Regions from separate parts of the Comamonas sp. HJ-2 genome, predicted to be linked through region 1. Evidence: riboswitches for the same ligand, from Rfam matches in the RefSeq annotation. Region 1 holds a riboswitch; each other region holds the start of a gene.
The links. Region 1 has a riboswitch for glycine ahead of ACWGXF_RS07990 (trimeric intracellular cation channel family protein). Riboswitches for the same ligand answer to the same signal wherever they lie in the genome.

Region 1 (3,182 bases):
GCCTCTGAATTTCGCCGATACCTCCGGCTTAAAAGTCCAATTTCAAGGCCACTGACCTCCTCGTGAAGTCGATAGCTCACTTCATGGATAGGCCAATCGGGGCGGTCTTCAAATGTGATGACATCCACATTCGCCAGCCCCCAAGGCGCAGGAAGCAAAGACAAACTCTGGCATAGCTTTGCGTAGATTTCAGCAGGACTTTCGTCAAAATCGAATACTCTGCAAACCCTGACAACGTTGGACGTATTTTTCATTTTCTCCGCTGCCGGACATTCATTCCGCTCGGACAGACCGAGTGGACTCCGAAATTCAATCTACGCTTTTCTGCCGCGCTTTTTCGCTCTGGCATCTGCAGGCAAGTACCGCTCGGCATACACACCATTTGGGTTCAGCACGGTCGCGGAACGATTCATGCGATGCCTTCTCCGAATTCGGATCGCTGAATCGGAAGGGGCGGAACGAAAAACCTGCACTCTCAGGGCGCCTCGAATGAGCCAATGCACGTTCCAGCCCAGATTACCGCTGGGGGCGTTGTTGCACAAATTGCCGGCTAAGGTGAGGTCCTGCGGCGCGGCGAGGATGCGCGTGGTGACGAAGCCGCGAACGACGACGACGTTCTGCACGCGCGCCATGACCATGTTGATGCCGCCGGTGCCGAGGCAGCGCCCCGTGGCGGGGTCATTGCCGGGGTCGGCCGCTCCGCTTTCAGAGACCAGAAGAATCTGTAGGCGTCTTCGCCATCAAGCCAGATACGTTCAATCGGGAAGCATGGCGTTTCTTCCGGTGGAAGCCGGTCCGGCGGCGGAGCCTGCGCCGGCTGCAACCGCACATCGGTCGCTGTCTCCTGCTTCTCGCGCAGTATCCGCTCACGCTCTTGCTGGCGCAGCAGCTCCTGCGCGGCGCTCTCCTGTTCGGCACTGTTTTTCGTTTGTGCGGACGCCGGCACCATCAGCGCCAGCAGGCCGAACAAGGCCCAACGCGCCTGTCGAAGCCAATCTCCCATCCCATCTCCTTTTGCAAGCGTGTGGAGACACGCTGCCTGCACGAACGCCGGGGTTCGCCGTGACCGTTTGATCTAAAGTGGGCAAGGATAGGAACGGACTCGATCGAGCGGTATAAGAAGATTCTTAAAAATGGCCGTGGGGATGCGCCGGTACGGCGCAGCGCTGGCCAAACGAAGTGCAACGGCCTTCGTTGCGACGAGCTTTGCGCTTTTTGGCCTTTGATGTCGCGCGTATGAGTTTTTCATGGCGGGCGGCTTCACAGACGAAGACGCGGGCTTGTGCGAGCCATGGCGGGTTCAGACCGGCCTTCCGCTCCCCCAGCCGGCAGCCGCAGAACCACATCAATACAGGTATTAACCCGAATAGAGTCGCTGAAACTGGCTAAAATCGCGCCCATCCCGCGGGAGAGCGGAGCCTTTCAAGGGTTCCCGCCGAAGGCGCAAACTCCCATAATCGCTCAGGCAATAAGTACCGCAGGTGGGTCTGACAGGACCCGGATATCGCCAACTGGAGAGCAGCCCGCAACCACAAGTCTGCAGGGCTCACCGAAGGGGCAAGCATGTCCACCGCGAAGGTGCTCATGCGCAACTCTCAGGTAAAAGGACAGCGGGAGAGGCAAGCCGGACACTCCCGCCGATGTGAGTGGCTGGTCTATTTTCAAGTGCCTTCATGCTTCCTTCCGTCTCTTTGCTGGACTCGTTCCAGGCCTCCAACTTCACCGTCATGCTGGTCATCTATCTGGTGGCCATTACCGCCGAAGCCATGTCCGGCGCACTCGCCGCAGGCAGGCGCAATATGGATATCTTCGGCGTCGTCGTCATCGCCTTTGTCACTGCCCTGGGAGGCGGCACCATCCGCGACATGGTGCTGGGCCACTACCCCATCGGCTGGACCCAACACCCTGAATATGTGTATCTGGTCATCAGCTTCGGTCTGCTGACCACCGTGATTGCACGCCATATGCACAGGCTCAAGCAGGTGTTTCTGCTGCTGGACGCCATGGGCCTGATCGCCTTTTCGCTGATCGGCTGCAATACCGCGCTGGAGCTGGGCTACCCCACCATCGTCATCATCATGGCCGGCATGATTACCGGCATCAGCGGCGGCATCTTGCGCGATGTGCTCTGCAACCAGGTCCCCGTGGTGTTCCGCCGCGAGCTGTATGCCAGCGTGTCGCTGTCGGTATGCCTGATGTTCCTGGGCCTGCGCTATCTGGATGTCAGCCCCAATATCAGCACCATCGTGTGTTTTGCCGGCGGCCTGGCCTTCCGTCTGGCCGCCATTCGTTTCAAATGGCGTCTGCCGGTTTTCTCGTACCAGCAGCGCTGGGAGTGATCGAGACTCCCCCCTGTGGCGCTGCGCGCCTTCCCCCCTCTCTTGCTACGCAGGAGGGGGACTCAGCCATCGCTGCGGGGCGGCCCTTGCTTGGCTGCTCTGAACTAGACTGCGCCATGCATCACCCATGTAGTTTCACTTTCCATGTCTGAACCGATCACATGGATGCCGGATGGCACCCCCTATAGTTCCAGATTCGGCGATCGCTATCACAGCGAGTTCGGCGGCCTCGACCAGGCCCGCCAGGTTTTTCTCGGTGGCTGCGATCTGCCAGTTGCCTGGGCCGATGCAGCGCAGTGGCGCATTCTGGAAACCGGCTTTGGCTTCGGCCTGAATTTCCTGGTCACATGGGCGGCATGGAAGGCCGATCCCAGACGCCCGCGCATTCTGCATTTTGTCTCGGTGGAGGCCTACCCTGTCTCGCGCGAGGATCTGCTCGCGTTTTTGCCGGCCGATGAGGTACTGCGCGCGCTTGGCGAACAACTGGCCGAGCAATGGTGGGGACTGCTGCCGGGCGTGCATCGCCTTTCCTTTGATGACGGCCAGGTGCTGCTGACGCTCTATATAGGCGATGCCAGGACCATGCTGCGCAAACAGCAGATGACGGCGGACAGCGTGTATCTGGATGGCTTCTCTCCCCAGCTCAACCCCGAGATGTGGGATGAAGATGCCATGAAGAACATTGCCCGCCATTGCCGCCGGGGCACGCAGCTTGCCACCTGGTGCGTGACCGGCCATGTGCGCCTGGCGCTCAAGGCTCAGGGTTTTGAAGTCAAGAAGCGCGCTGGCGTGCCGCCCAAGCGCCATAACCTGCATGCAGCCTACAACCCGGCCTGGGAGCCA
Region 2 (3,182 bases), on a different contig from region 1:
AGCGGCATTTTGAAGTAACTGAAAGAACAATACTCTGGCCCGACGCGCTGGGCTTGGGACTATTTACTGCGACGGGAGTTCACCTCGCCTTGCAGTCACTCATGCCGCCAGTAGTCGCCGTCTTAATGGGCCTGATCACGGGTGTTTTTGGTGGTGTGCTGCGTGACATGGTTTGCAATGAAATTCCCACGGCTTTCAAAGACCACCGCCCCTACGCGGTGTGTTCTTTTGCTGGTGGCTGGACTTACGTGGTCCTTTGGACATTAGATGCTCCAGACTGGATGGCCTTACTGGGGTGCTTATTTGTTACTGTGTGCCTTCGCGCACTGGCACTGTGGCGCAACTGGCAACTGCCGGCTTGGCGGGCTTGAATGTTAAAAAACTATAACCAATGATGAGGTTGTTTAATTTTTTAGAAAATCACCAACTAAGTTAAGAAAAAAAGCAGTAGAGAGCCGCAAGACCCCTACTGCTTATTATTTTGAACTCTAAATGTTGCCAGCAGCAACTGCATGCAAGTTCATTGAATATCCTGATTTCTTTGCTGCAGCTTTGACGATGGTGTCTGACACCAGCTCAGCTGTCACGGCTGATAACGTCCAACCCAAGTGCCCATGCCCGGTGTTGTAAAAAACATTGGGAGTTCTACCTTGACCCACCCGAGGCATCATGTTGGGCATCATAGGGCGCAAGCCTGCCCAAGGCACTACAGAGCGTGTGTTAACGCGGGGAAAACATTGTTCCACCCATTCAATCAATGGGCGGATGCGGTCTGCGCGAATGTCACGGTTCACGCCATTGAATTCGGCAGTGCCTGCAACGCGGAAACGGTTGAGGCCTAAGCGGCTGGTGACCAACTTGGTTTCGTCATCCAGTAAGCTCACGGTGGGGGCACCCAATTGACTTTCTTCATCGTTCAAGTTGACGGTGATGGAGTAGCCTTTGACGGGGTAGATGTTCACGCGATCGCCTAGCTGAGCTGCAAAGTCACGGCTGCCCACTCCTGCACACACCACCACGCTATCAAAGGTATGCAGGCTTGGGGTGGCGTCTTGTTGTGTCACGGTGATGACAGCTTGTTGGCCATCGCTTTGAATCGACGTCACATCTTGACCATACAGCGTGTGCACGCCGAGTCGTGATGCCGCATTTGCTAGTCCATTGGTGAATTTGTGAATGTCTCCCGTGGAATCGCTCTCAGTGAAGTAGCCACCGTAGTAGGTGCCTGCCAATGTCGGCTCGATGGCTTTCATTTCAGCTGGGGTCACGGCATAGCGAGGTAGGCCCCCCTTGGCCAGCATGACTGACACTTTGCCTGCATGGTCGAACCCTTTTTTGTCACGGTAAATGTGCAGGATGCCTTCCTTCTTCAGGTCGAAATCAATGCCTTCTTCCTGCGCCCAAGTAAACAAGTGTTTGCGGGCTGCGACTGCTAAGCGAGCTGTCTCAACCGTGTTGCGCTCGTAATGGGGCATCGCAGCAATGAACTCTGCAAACCAGGAGAGTTTGTGCCACGTAGGTGCTGGGTTGACCAGCAGCGGCGCATCACTTTTGAGCATCCACTTTAGCCCTTTGAGGATGGTGGACCAATGCGTCCAAACTTCTGCATTAGATGCAGAGAGTTGCCCTCCGTTTGCGAATGATGTTTCCATCGCAGCATAGCGATGGCGTTCAAACAAGGTAACGGAAAAGCCGCGTTTTGCCAAGGCATAAGCTGTTGTGACGCCCGTGATGCCGCCGCCAATAACTGCGATTGTTTTCATAGTGAATGAGCTTTCAAAAACGTCAAAGTGTTGAGCACCAACAAGCCCTGTGCATGGCTGGTGCACCCCCTCTGTTTAGAACCTGAGAGATTCGTGGTCCATCGTGTTCAATGCAACCACTTGCTCCTGCGGTGTGCCGGGTGACTAAGACCAGCAACTCTTCAGAGATATCAACGATTCAAACCGGTCCTTTTGCCTGAGAGTTTCCGGGGTGGTTGCTCCTTCGGCGTCGCGATTTAACGCGATCTCTCCCGATCTGAATTTCATAAAAAAACTACGCCAGAAAGCGCTCAGTCAACGCGACCCAGAACGCAGCACCCACAGGTATGTTGCGGTCTTCAAAATCGTAATTGGGGTTGTGCACCATGCAGGCCCCGTGACCTCCGTTAGTTGCATCGCCATTCCCGATGAATAGATAGCTGCCTGGCACTTTGTCGAGCATGTAGGCGAAGTCTTCACTGGCGGTGAGCGGTTCAGTTTGGAGCACCACGTTATCTGCGCCTACCAACGCCACCGCCACTTCGCGGGCTATTCCCGTCTCAATAGGGGTATTGACCAGCACCGGGTAACCGGGCAAAAACTCGACTTTTGCGGTCACGCCAAAACTTTTCGCCTGTAACTCAACGAGCTCCACAATGCGATTGCGCAACAACTCTCGCACATCCCGATCCAGCGCCCGTACGCTAAGCTTTAACGTGGCGTTTTGGGGGATGACGTTGTTGACCACACCCGACTGAAAAGAGCCGACCGTGATCACGGCCATGTGCAGTGGGGGTACGTTGCGTGAAACGATGGTTTGTAGCGCCATGACAATTGCCGAACCCGCAACGACCGGGTCAGCACTCTGGTGCGGCATGGCACCATGGCCGCCTTTACCTTCAATGTGCACCAGAATGTTTTCGCTGGACGCCATGGTTGCGCCTTCGCGCAATAACAACTGACCTGGCCGAAAGCCCGGCAGGTTGTGCATGGCAAAGATTGCGTCGCAGGGGAAGCGGTCAAACAGGCCGTCTTCAATCATCTTGCGCGCCCCCCCAAGCTTTCTTCAGCGGGCTGAAAGATCAAATTCAGCGTGCCATCAAACGTGGTGGACTTTGCAATATGTTCGGCCGCAGCCAGCAGCATTGCGGTGTGTCCGTCGTGGCCGCAGGCATGCATCAAACCCGCATGGCAACTGGCATGGGGCAGCCTCAGTCCTGATCGGTGTGCGTTTGCAGCCAGGCAAGTGGCGGCATGCCGACGCGGTGGGTGAAAGCGCGGGTAAGCGCTACAGCGCTGGCGTAACCCACCATGGGCGCAATGGACTTGAGCGGCTTGCCTCGTTTGAGCAAACCCTTGACTACTGTGATGCGCCAGGCCGTGAGGTAGTCGAGCGCGGTCAGGCCCGACACCTCTCGAAAGTGATTGGCAAAGCGTGCG
Region 3 (3,182 bases), on a different contig from region 1:
GCTGCCCATTTTGCCGCTGAGCACGACCGAGCTGAACCTCGCGCCCGAACGCAGCCTGTATCGCCTGGGCCATTCGACCTTGCTGATGAAGCTGCGCGGCGGCTGGTGGTTGACGGACCCCGTGTTTTCCGAGCGCGCCTCGCCGCTATCGTTTGCCGGCCCCAAGCGCTTTCATGCCCCGCCGATTGCCCTGGACGAGTTGCCTGCCTTGCGCGGCGTGCTGCTCTCGCATGACCACTACGACCATCTGGACCGCGCCACCATTCGCGTGCTCGCACCCAAGGTGGGAGTTTTTCTCTGCCCCTTGGGAGTGGGAGACAGACTGGTGGCCTGGGGCGTGCCGGCCGACAAGATCGTGCAGCACGACTGGTGGCAGGGCAGCGAGGTCGACGGCCTGCGCTTCACGGCCACGCCGGCCCAGCATTTCTCGGGACGCAGCCTGCGCGACGGCAACCGCACGCTCTGGGCGTCCTGGACCATAGAAGATCGCCAGGCCGACAGGCCGCTGCGCGTCTTCTTCAGCGGCGATGGCGGCTACTTCGACGGTTTTGCCGAAATCGGCAGGCACTTCGGCCCCTTCGATGTCACATTGATGGAGACTGGCGCCTACGACGCCCACTGGCCCTATGTCCATATGCATCCGGCGCAGACCGTGCAGGCACACCGGGATCTCGGCGGCCAATGGCTGCTGCCCATACACAACGGCACTTTCAACCTCGCCATGCATGCCTGGTGGGACCCCTTCGAGCAGATCCTGAGTCTGGGCAGGCAGCACGGCATAGAGATCGCCACGCCCATGATGGGCGAGCGCCTGGACCTGAACGCTCCGCATGCGGGCTCGGCCTGGTGGCGCGTCTGCGCCGAGGCCGACAGCAAGGGACTGGATCTGCGCCCCGCGCAACCCTGAAGGTGCAACCCGCATGGCCGACAATGTCCTCATGGACATTTCGCGCACCTCACACCTTGCCGCCGCCTGCGCCGCGTCTCTGACCGCCTTGCTGCTCGGGGCCTGCTCCCACCTCTTCGATGGCAGCCAGCCCAAGCAACCGCCGAATGCCGGCATCTCGAGCACAGTTTCCGGGCAGCCGGAGCCGACGCCGGCTCCGCCACTGGACACGCAGCACAGGCGGCCACAGAGCATGGAATGGCCTGCCTGGATCAAGGCAGACTGCACACCCCCCGCCCATCTCGATCGGCAACCGCAGCCACGCCGCCACACCACGCCTTTCATCAGCGCCCACTGGTTTCCGAACGGGCTGGAGACCACGGTGGTCTTCCGCCTGGAAGTCACGGCCCAGGGCGAACTCGGCCGTGTGGCCTACCAGCCCGCCGATACCGATCCCCGCATCGTGAAGTCCATCATGCGCTCGCTCGAACGCTGGAAGTTCAAGCCCGGCATGCGCCAGGGCCAGCCCGTGACGTCCTGCTTCGAGCAGCCCTACCAACTGGTGTTTCCGCGCCAGGAGATCGATGTTCCTCGAACGCCCGCCATGAACACAGAACCGCAGTGAGACCGCAAGCTCAATTCCAGCGATCTGTGCTCGAAAACCCCAGAATCCATCCGATTCGGTGGTGCAAGCCCCTTGCCCACCGCTAGAATCGCCAAGGTCAGGAGAGAGTGCCTGCAGCTTGAAGCTGCCTCGCACCGCCGAAGGCGCAGACCCCCAACCCGGTGTCAAAACGCTCAGGCAAAAGGACTGACAAGCGCTGCAAGGTGTGCAAACCTGCAGCGTCCCTTGCTGGAGAGAGATGCAGGCCGTCATTTCGTATGTGCGCCGGCATCCACCGAAGGAGCAAACTGCCCGATGCAATGCGTGCAGTGAATCTCTCAGGTAAAGCGGACAGCAGGGCAAGCCCGCCACGCATGGCCCAGCCATGCATGGCCACTCATTTTGGTTTGACCACCGGAGCGCTTGCCTGTGACTGCTGCTGACACCTCTTCCGATCTGCGTTCCACACCGCTGTTTGCACTGCACCAGAAACTGGGTGCCCGCATGGTGCCGTTTGCCGGCTACGCCATGCCCGTGCAATACCCTCAAGGCCTGATGGCCGAGCATCTGCACACGCGCAAGGCTGCCGGCCTGTTCGATGTCTCGCACATGGGCCAGTTGCTGTTGCGCGGCCCCGATGCCGCCGCCGCGCTCGAATCGCTGATGCCCGTCGATGTCATGGACCTGGGCCTGCACAAGCAGCGCTACGGTCTGCTGCTCGATGAACAAGGCGGAATTCTCGACGACCTGATGTTCGTCAACCGCGGCGAAGATCTGTTCCTCATCGTCAACGGCGCCTGCAAAGAGGCCGATATCGCTCATATCCAGAACCGCATCGCCAGCCGCTGCGAGGTCGCCCCATTGCCCGATCGCGCCCTGCTGGCCCTGCAAGGTCCGCAAGCTGCCACAGCCCTCTCGCGCCTGATTCCTGGAGTGACGCAACTGGTATTCATGACCGGCAACCACTTCGACTGGCAAGGCCATGCGCTCTACATCACGCGCAGCGGCTATACGGGCGAGGACGGTTTCGAAATCTCCCTGCCCGGCGAAGCTGCCGAAGCCTTTGCCGAAGCGCTGCTGGCACAGCCCGAGGTGGCCCCCATCGGTCTGGGCGCGCGCAACTCGCTGCGCCTTGAAGCCGGACTTTGCCTGTACGGCAACGACATCGACACCAGCACCACGCCGGTCGAAGCCGCGCTGAACTGGGCCATGCAGAAGGTTCGCCGCACCGGCGGCGAGCGCGAGGGCGGTTTTCCCGGTGCGGCCATCGTGCTGGAGCAATTGCAGAACCCTCAGTCGCTGCGCCGCAAGCGCGTGGGCCTGATCGCGCTGGAACGCATTCCCGTGCGCGAGCCCGCCGTGCTGGAAAACATGGACGGACAGCATATCGGCCACATCACCAGCGGCCTGCTCAGCCCTACGCTCAACCAGCCTGTGGCGCTGGCCTATGTCGAGCCCGACTATGCCGCCATCGATACGGAAATCTTCGCCATGGTGCGCGGCAAGCCCGTGCCCATGAAAGTGGTCGCCACGCCCTTCGTTCCCACCCGCTACTACCGCGGCTAGGTCTGCCGCCGCGCATGAGACGGGCCAGTTTGCCAAACAGCGGCCAGAACACCGCTAAAGTGCGAGCTGGACCTTTCTCAAACAACACCCGATTCCCCTGAATCCCCCATCTGGAGCCTTCCATGA
Region 4 (3,182 bases), on a different contig from region 1:
TATGGCCGTGAGCTCGGCCATGCCCGTCACCACCCAGGTGAACCAGTAGGTCCAGCCGGTGACGAATCCGGCCCAGGGGCTGACATAGGTTTCGGCATAGGTGGCAAAAGAGCCGGCCACCGGGCGGTGCACCAGCAACTCGCCCAGTGCCCGCATGATGAAGAAGATGGCCAGCCCCGCGATGGCGTAGCTGACCAGCAGCAGCGGCCCGGCCTTGTGGATCGCCTTGGCCGAGCCCAGGAACAGGCCCACGCCAATGGCGCCGCCCAGGGCGATCAGCTGGATGTGCCGGTCCTTGAGGCCGCGCTCCAGCTCCCCTGTCTGCTGCAGCGACTCCCCGGCTGCGCTTGGATGATTTCGACTCATGTTGTATGTCTCCGTTTTGCCATTCACACGGCAACAGCTGTCCCTCACGGGGCGCTGCGGCTGCCGTGTCTGGCTTGTTGATGAGGTTTTCAGGTCGTGGTCAGGCGCTGGCGGTGCTCAGCGTGGCCGGTCGGGGCTGTCTGCTGGCGCTGCCCATGGACTGCAGCACGAGGTCGCCGACCATGTCGGCGGTGACGGCCGACAAGGTCCAGCCCAGATGGCCGTGGCCGGTGTTGTAGAACACGCAGGGCTTGTTGCCAGGGCCCACGCGCGGCAGCATGTCCGGCATCATGGGGCGCAGGCCCGCCCAGGGCACGACGCTGCGCGTGCTGACGCCAGGGAAGCACTGCTGAACCCATTCGATGAGCGGGCGGATGCGGTCGGCGCGGATGTCCTTGTTGAAGCCGTTGAACTCCGCCGTACCGGCAACTCGGAAGCGATCGTCGCCGAGGCGGCTGGTGACCAGCTTGGTCTCGTCGTCCAGCAGACTCACCACGGGGGCTGCGGCGCGGCTGGCTTCGTCCGGCAGATTCACCGTGATGGAATAGCCCTTGACCGGATAGATGTTGACGCTGTCGCCGAGTTGGGCGGCCAGGGCGCGGCTGGCCGTGCCTGCGCAGACCACCATGGCGTCGAAAGTCGAGGTCTCGGTTTCCAGGCCCTGGCGCACGGTCACGCTGGCCTGCTTGCCATTGCTGTTCACCGACACGATTTCCTGGCCGTAGCGGCATTGCACGCCCAGTCGCTCGCAGGCGGCGGCAAGGCCGCTGGTGAACTTGTGGATGTCGCCCGTGGAGTCGCTCTCGGTGAAGTAGCCGCCATAGAAGGTTCCGGACAGGGTCGGCTCTATGGAGCGCATCTCCTGCGGTGTCACGGCGCGGCGCTCCAGACCGCCTTTGGCCAGCAACCGGGAAACCTTGCCCGCATGTTCAAAGCCTGCTCGGTCGCGATAGATATGCAAGATGCCTTTTTGCTTCAGGTCGAAGTCAATGCCTTCGCTGGCCGCCCAGTCAAACAGGTGCTCGCGTGCCGCAATCGCCAGCCTGGCGGTCTCCACGGTGTTTTTCTCGTAATGGGGGATGGCAGCGAGAAACTGGCAGAACCAGGACATCTTGTGCCAGCTGGGCTTGGGGTTGAGCAGTAGCGGTGCATCGCTCTTGAGCATCCATTTGAGGCCCTTGACGATGGTGGACCAATGGGTCCAGACCTCGGCGTTCGAGGCCGAGAGCTGGCCTCCATTGGCGAACGAGGTTTCCATGGCGGCATAGCGCTGCTTCTCGAACAGGGTGACGGAAAATCCGCGGCGAGCGAGGGCGTAGGCGGTGGTCACGCCCGTGATGCCACCGCCGATGACGGCGATTGTCTTCATGATTCAGATTCCAGAAACGTCAAGGGTGGAGCCCGTGCGCAACATGCGCAGCGAACGCCCCCTCTGTTCTGGACCTGAGAGATTCACGAGGCAGGGCCTTGCGGCGCTGCTCGCTTGCTCCTTCGGTATGCCCGGCGGACGATGACGTCCGGACATTCTTCAGAGTGTGTGAAAGCGATGCCGATCCTTTGGCCTGAGAGTTTCCGGGGCGGTTGCTCCTTCGGCGCTGCATGCGCCAAGTTTGCGCTGCAGTCTCTCTCGGCATCACCGGGCTGAGAGCCTGTGGGCAAATGTAGGAAGAATGGCGGCGCCTGGATATACGGGTTTTCTAGACTTCTGCGCCAGGGCCCAGCCATGGCTGCTCATGTCTAGTCCATGCTATTTGATAGCGCCTGCCGCTTATCCTTCAAGGGAATATTGATTATTTGTCCATGAAAATGAATTTATTAAAGCGCAGTGTGCTTCTAAATTCATAGCGATAGACGCTGTCAAGTGCCGCCGAGCAGCCCCAGAGTCAGCCCCTGCATTGGCATGGCGGGTCATGGTCGGCGGTGGATTTGGGCAAAATATCGTCTTTGCCTGTCAATGGGCCCGGCGATATCACCGCTTTGCCATTGAAGCACCCGACTGGGGTGGCTGCCGATTCAGGATGCAACTGGCCTATCCGCCATGGCGTTCTGCTGTCATGGCTTCGTTCCTTTGTCCTTGTTGCCCGCGACCGTCATGGTCGCCTTTTTGCGTTGCCTGTCGCAGCGCCTGCGGGATGGTTGGGTGTTTTGTCCGGATGGGCGCAAACCATTACAACAAGACATTTATGTCCCAACCCAACTCAAGCCAGCAGCTCGCGCCGACTGGTGATGGTGACGATAACCAGCCCCGCTTGCACCGGGTGCTCAAGCAGCGCCACCTGAGCATGATCGCCATTGGCGGCGCCATCGGAACGGGCCTGTTCGTGGCCTCCGGCTCGGCCATCGCCCAGATCGGCCCCGGCGGTGCCGTGCTCACCTATCTGCTCATCGGCATCATGGTGTACTACATCATGACCAGCCTGGGCGAGCTGGCTGCCTTCATGCCGGTGGCCGGTTCCTTCTCGACCTATGCCTCGCGCTATGTGGATCGCGGCTTCGGCTTTGCGCTGGGCTGGAACTTCTGGTTCAGCTGGGCCGTGGTGGTGGCGGTGGATCTGGTGGCCTCGCAACTGGTCATGGCCTACTGGTTTCCCGATGTGCCGGGCATCCTCTGGAGCGGCCTGTTCCTGCTGCTGATGGTGGGGCTGAACGCGTTTTCCGCGCGCGGTTTTGCCGAGGCCGAATACTGGTTCGCGCTGATCAAGGTGCTGGCCGTGGTGGCCTTTCTGATTACCGGCGTGCTGATTCTGTTCGGCATCATCAGCAACGGCCATGTACCGGGCTTCGAGAACTGGACCACGGGCGATGCGCCATTCGTC

Region 2: linked by a shared signal. The riboswitch ahead of ACWGXF_RS23800 (D-amino acid dehydrogenase) and the one ahead of ACWGXF_RS07990 (trimeric intracellular cation channel family protein) in region 1 are both predicted to bind glycine.
Region 3: linked by a shared signal. The riboswitch ahead of gcvT (glycine cleavage system aminomethyltransferase GcvT) and the one ahead of ACWGXF_RS07990 (trimeric intracellular cation channel family protein) in region 1 are both predicted to bind glycine.
Region 4: linked by a shared signal. The riboswitch ahead of ACWGXF_RS01280 (D-amino acid dehydrogenase) and the one ahead of ACWGXF_RS07990 (trimeric intracellular cation channel family protein) in region 1 are both predicted to bind glycine.

What each region holds. Positions count from the first base shown of each region.
Region 1 is NZ_JBSIFD010000008.1:12,975-16,156, reverse strand. Features, by position in the region: gene ACWGXF_RS08005 (hypothetical protein) at 1-254, opposite strand, end outside; gene ACWGXF_RS08000 (hypothetical protein) at 315-632, opposite strand; gene ACWGXF_RS07995 (hypothetical protein) at 551-970, opposite strand; glycine riboswitch at 1,396-1,488, shown strand; glycine riboswitch at 1,502-1,621, shown strand; gene ACWGXF_RS07990 (trimeric intracellular cation channel family protein) at 1,674-2,339, shown strand; gene mnmC (FAD-dependent 5-carboxymethylaminomethyl-2-thiouridine(34) oxidoreductase MnmC) at 2,505-3,182, shown strand, end outside.
Region 2 is NZ_JBSIFD010000049.1:2,595-5,776, forward strand. Features, by position in the region: gene ACWGXF_RS23795 (trimeric intracellular cation channel family protein) at 1-371, shown strand, start outside; gene ACWGXF_RS23800 (D-amino acid dehydrogenase) at 489-1,763, opposite strand; glycine riboswitch at 1,825-1,937, opposite strand; glycine riboswitch at 1,938-2,027, opposite strand; partial or broken gene ACWGXF_RS23805 (amidohydrolase) at 2,038-2,951, opposite strand; gene ACWGXF_RS23810 (AraC family transcriptional regulator) at 2,954-3,182, opposite strand, start outside.
Region 3 is NZ_JBSIFD010000013.1:98,583-101,764, reverse strand. Features, by position in the region: gene ACWGXF_RS12480 (MBL fold metallo-hydrolase) at 1-907, shown strand, start outside; gene ACWGXF_RS12475 (energy transducer TonB) at 921-1,511, shown strand; glycine riboswitch at 1,600-1,710, shown strand; glycine riboswitch at 1,730-1,855, shown strand; gene gcvT (glycine cleavage system aminomethyltransferase GcvT) at 1,920-3,056, shown strand; gene gcvH (glycine cleavage system protein GcvH) at 3,179-3,182, shown strand, end outside.
Region 4 is NZ_JBSIFD010000001.1:276,650-279,831, reverse strand. Features, by position in the region: gene ACWGXF_RS01285 (amino acid permease) at 1-366, opposite strand, end outside; gene ACWGXF_RS01280 (D-amino acid dehydrogenase) at 467-1,735, opposite strand; glycine riboswitch at 1,907-2,006, opposite strand; gene ACWGXF_RS01275 (amino acid permease) at 2,550-3,182, shown strand, end outside.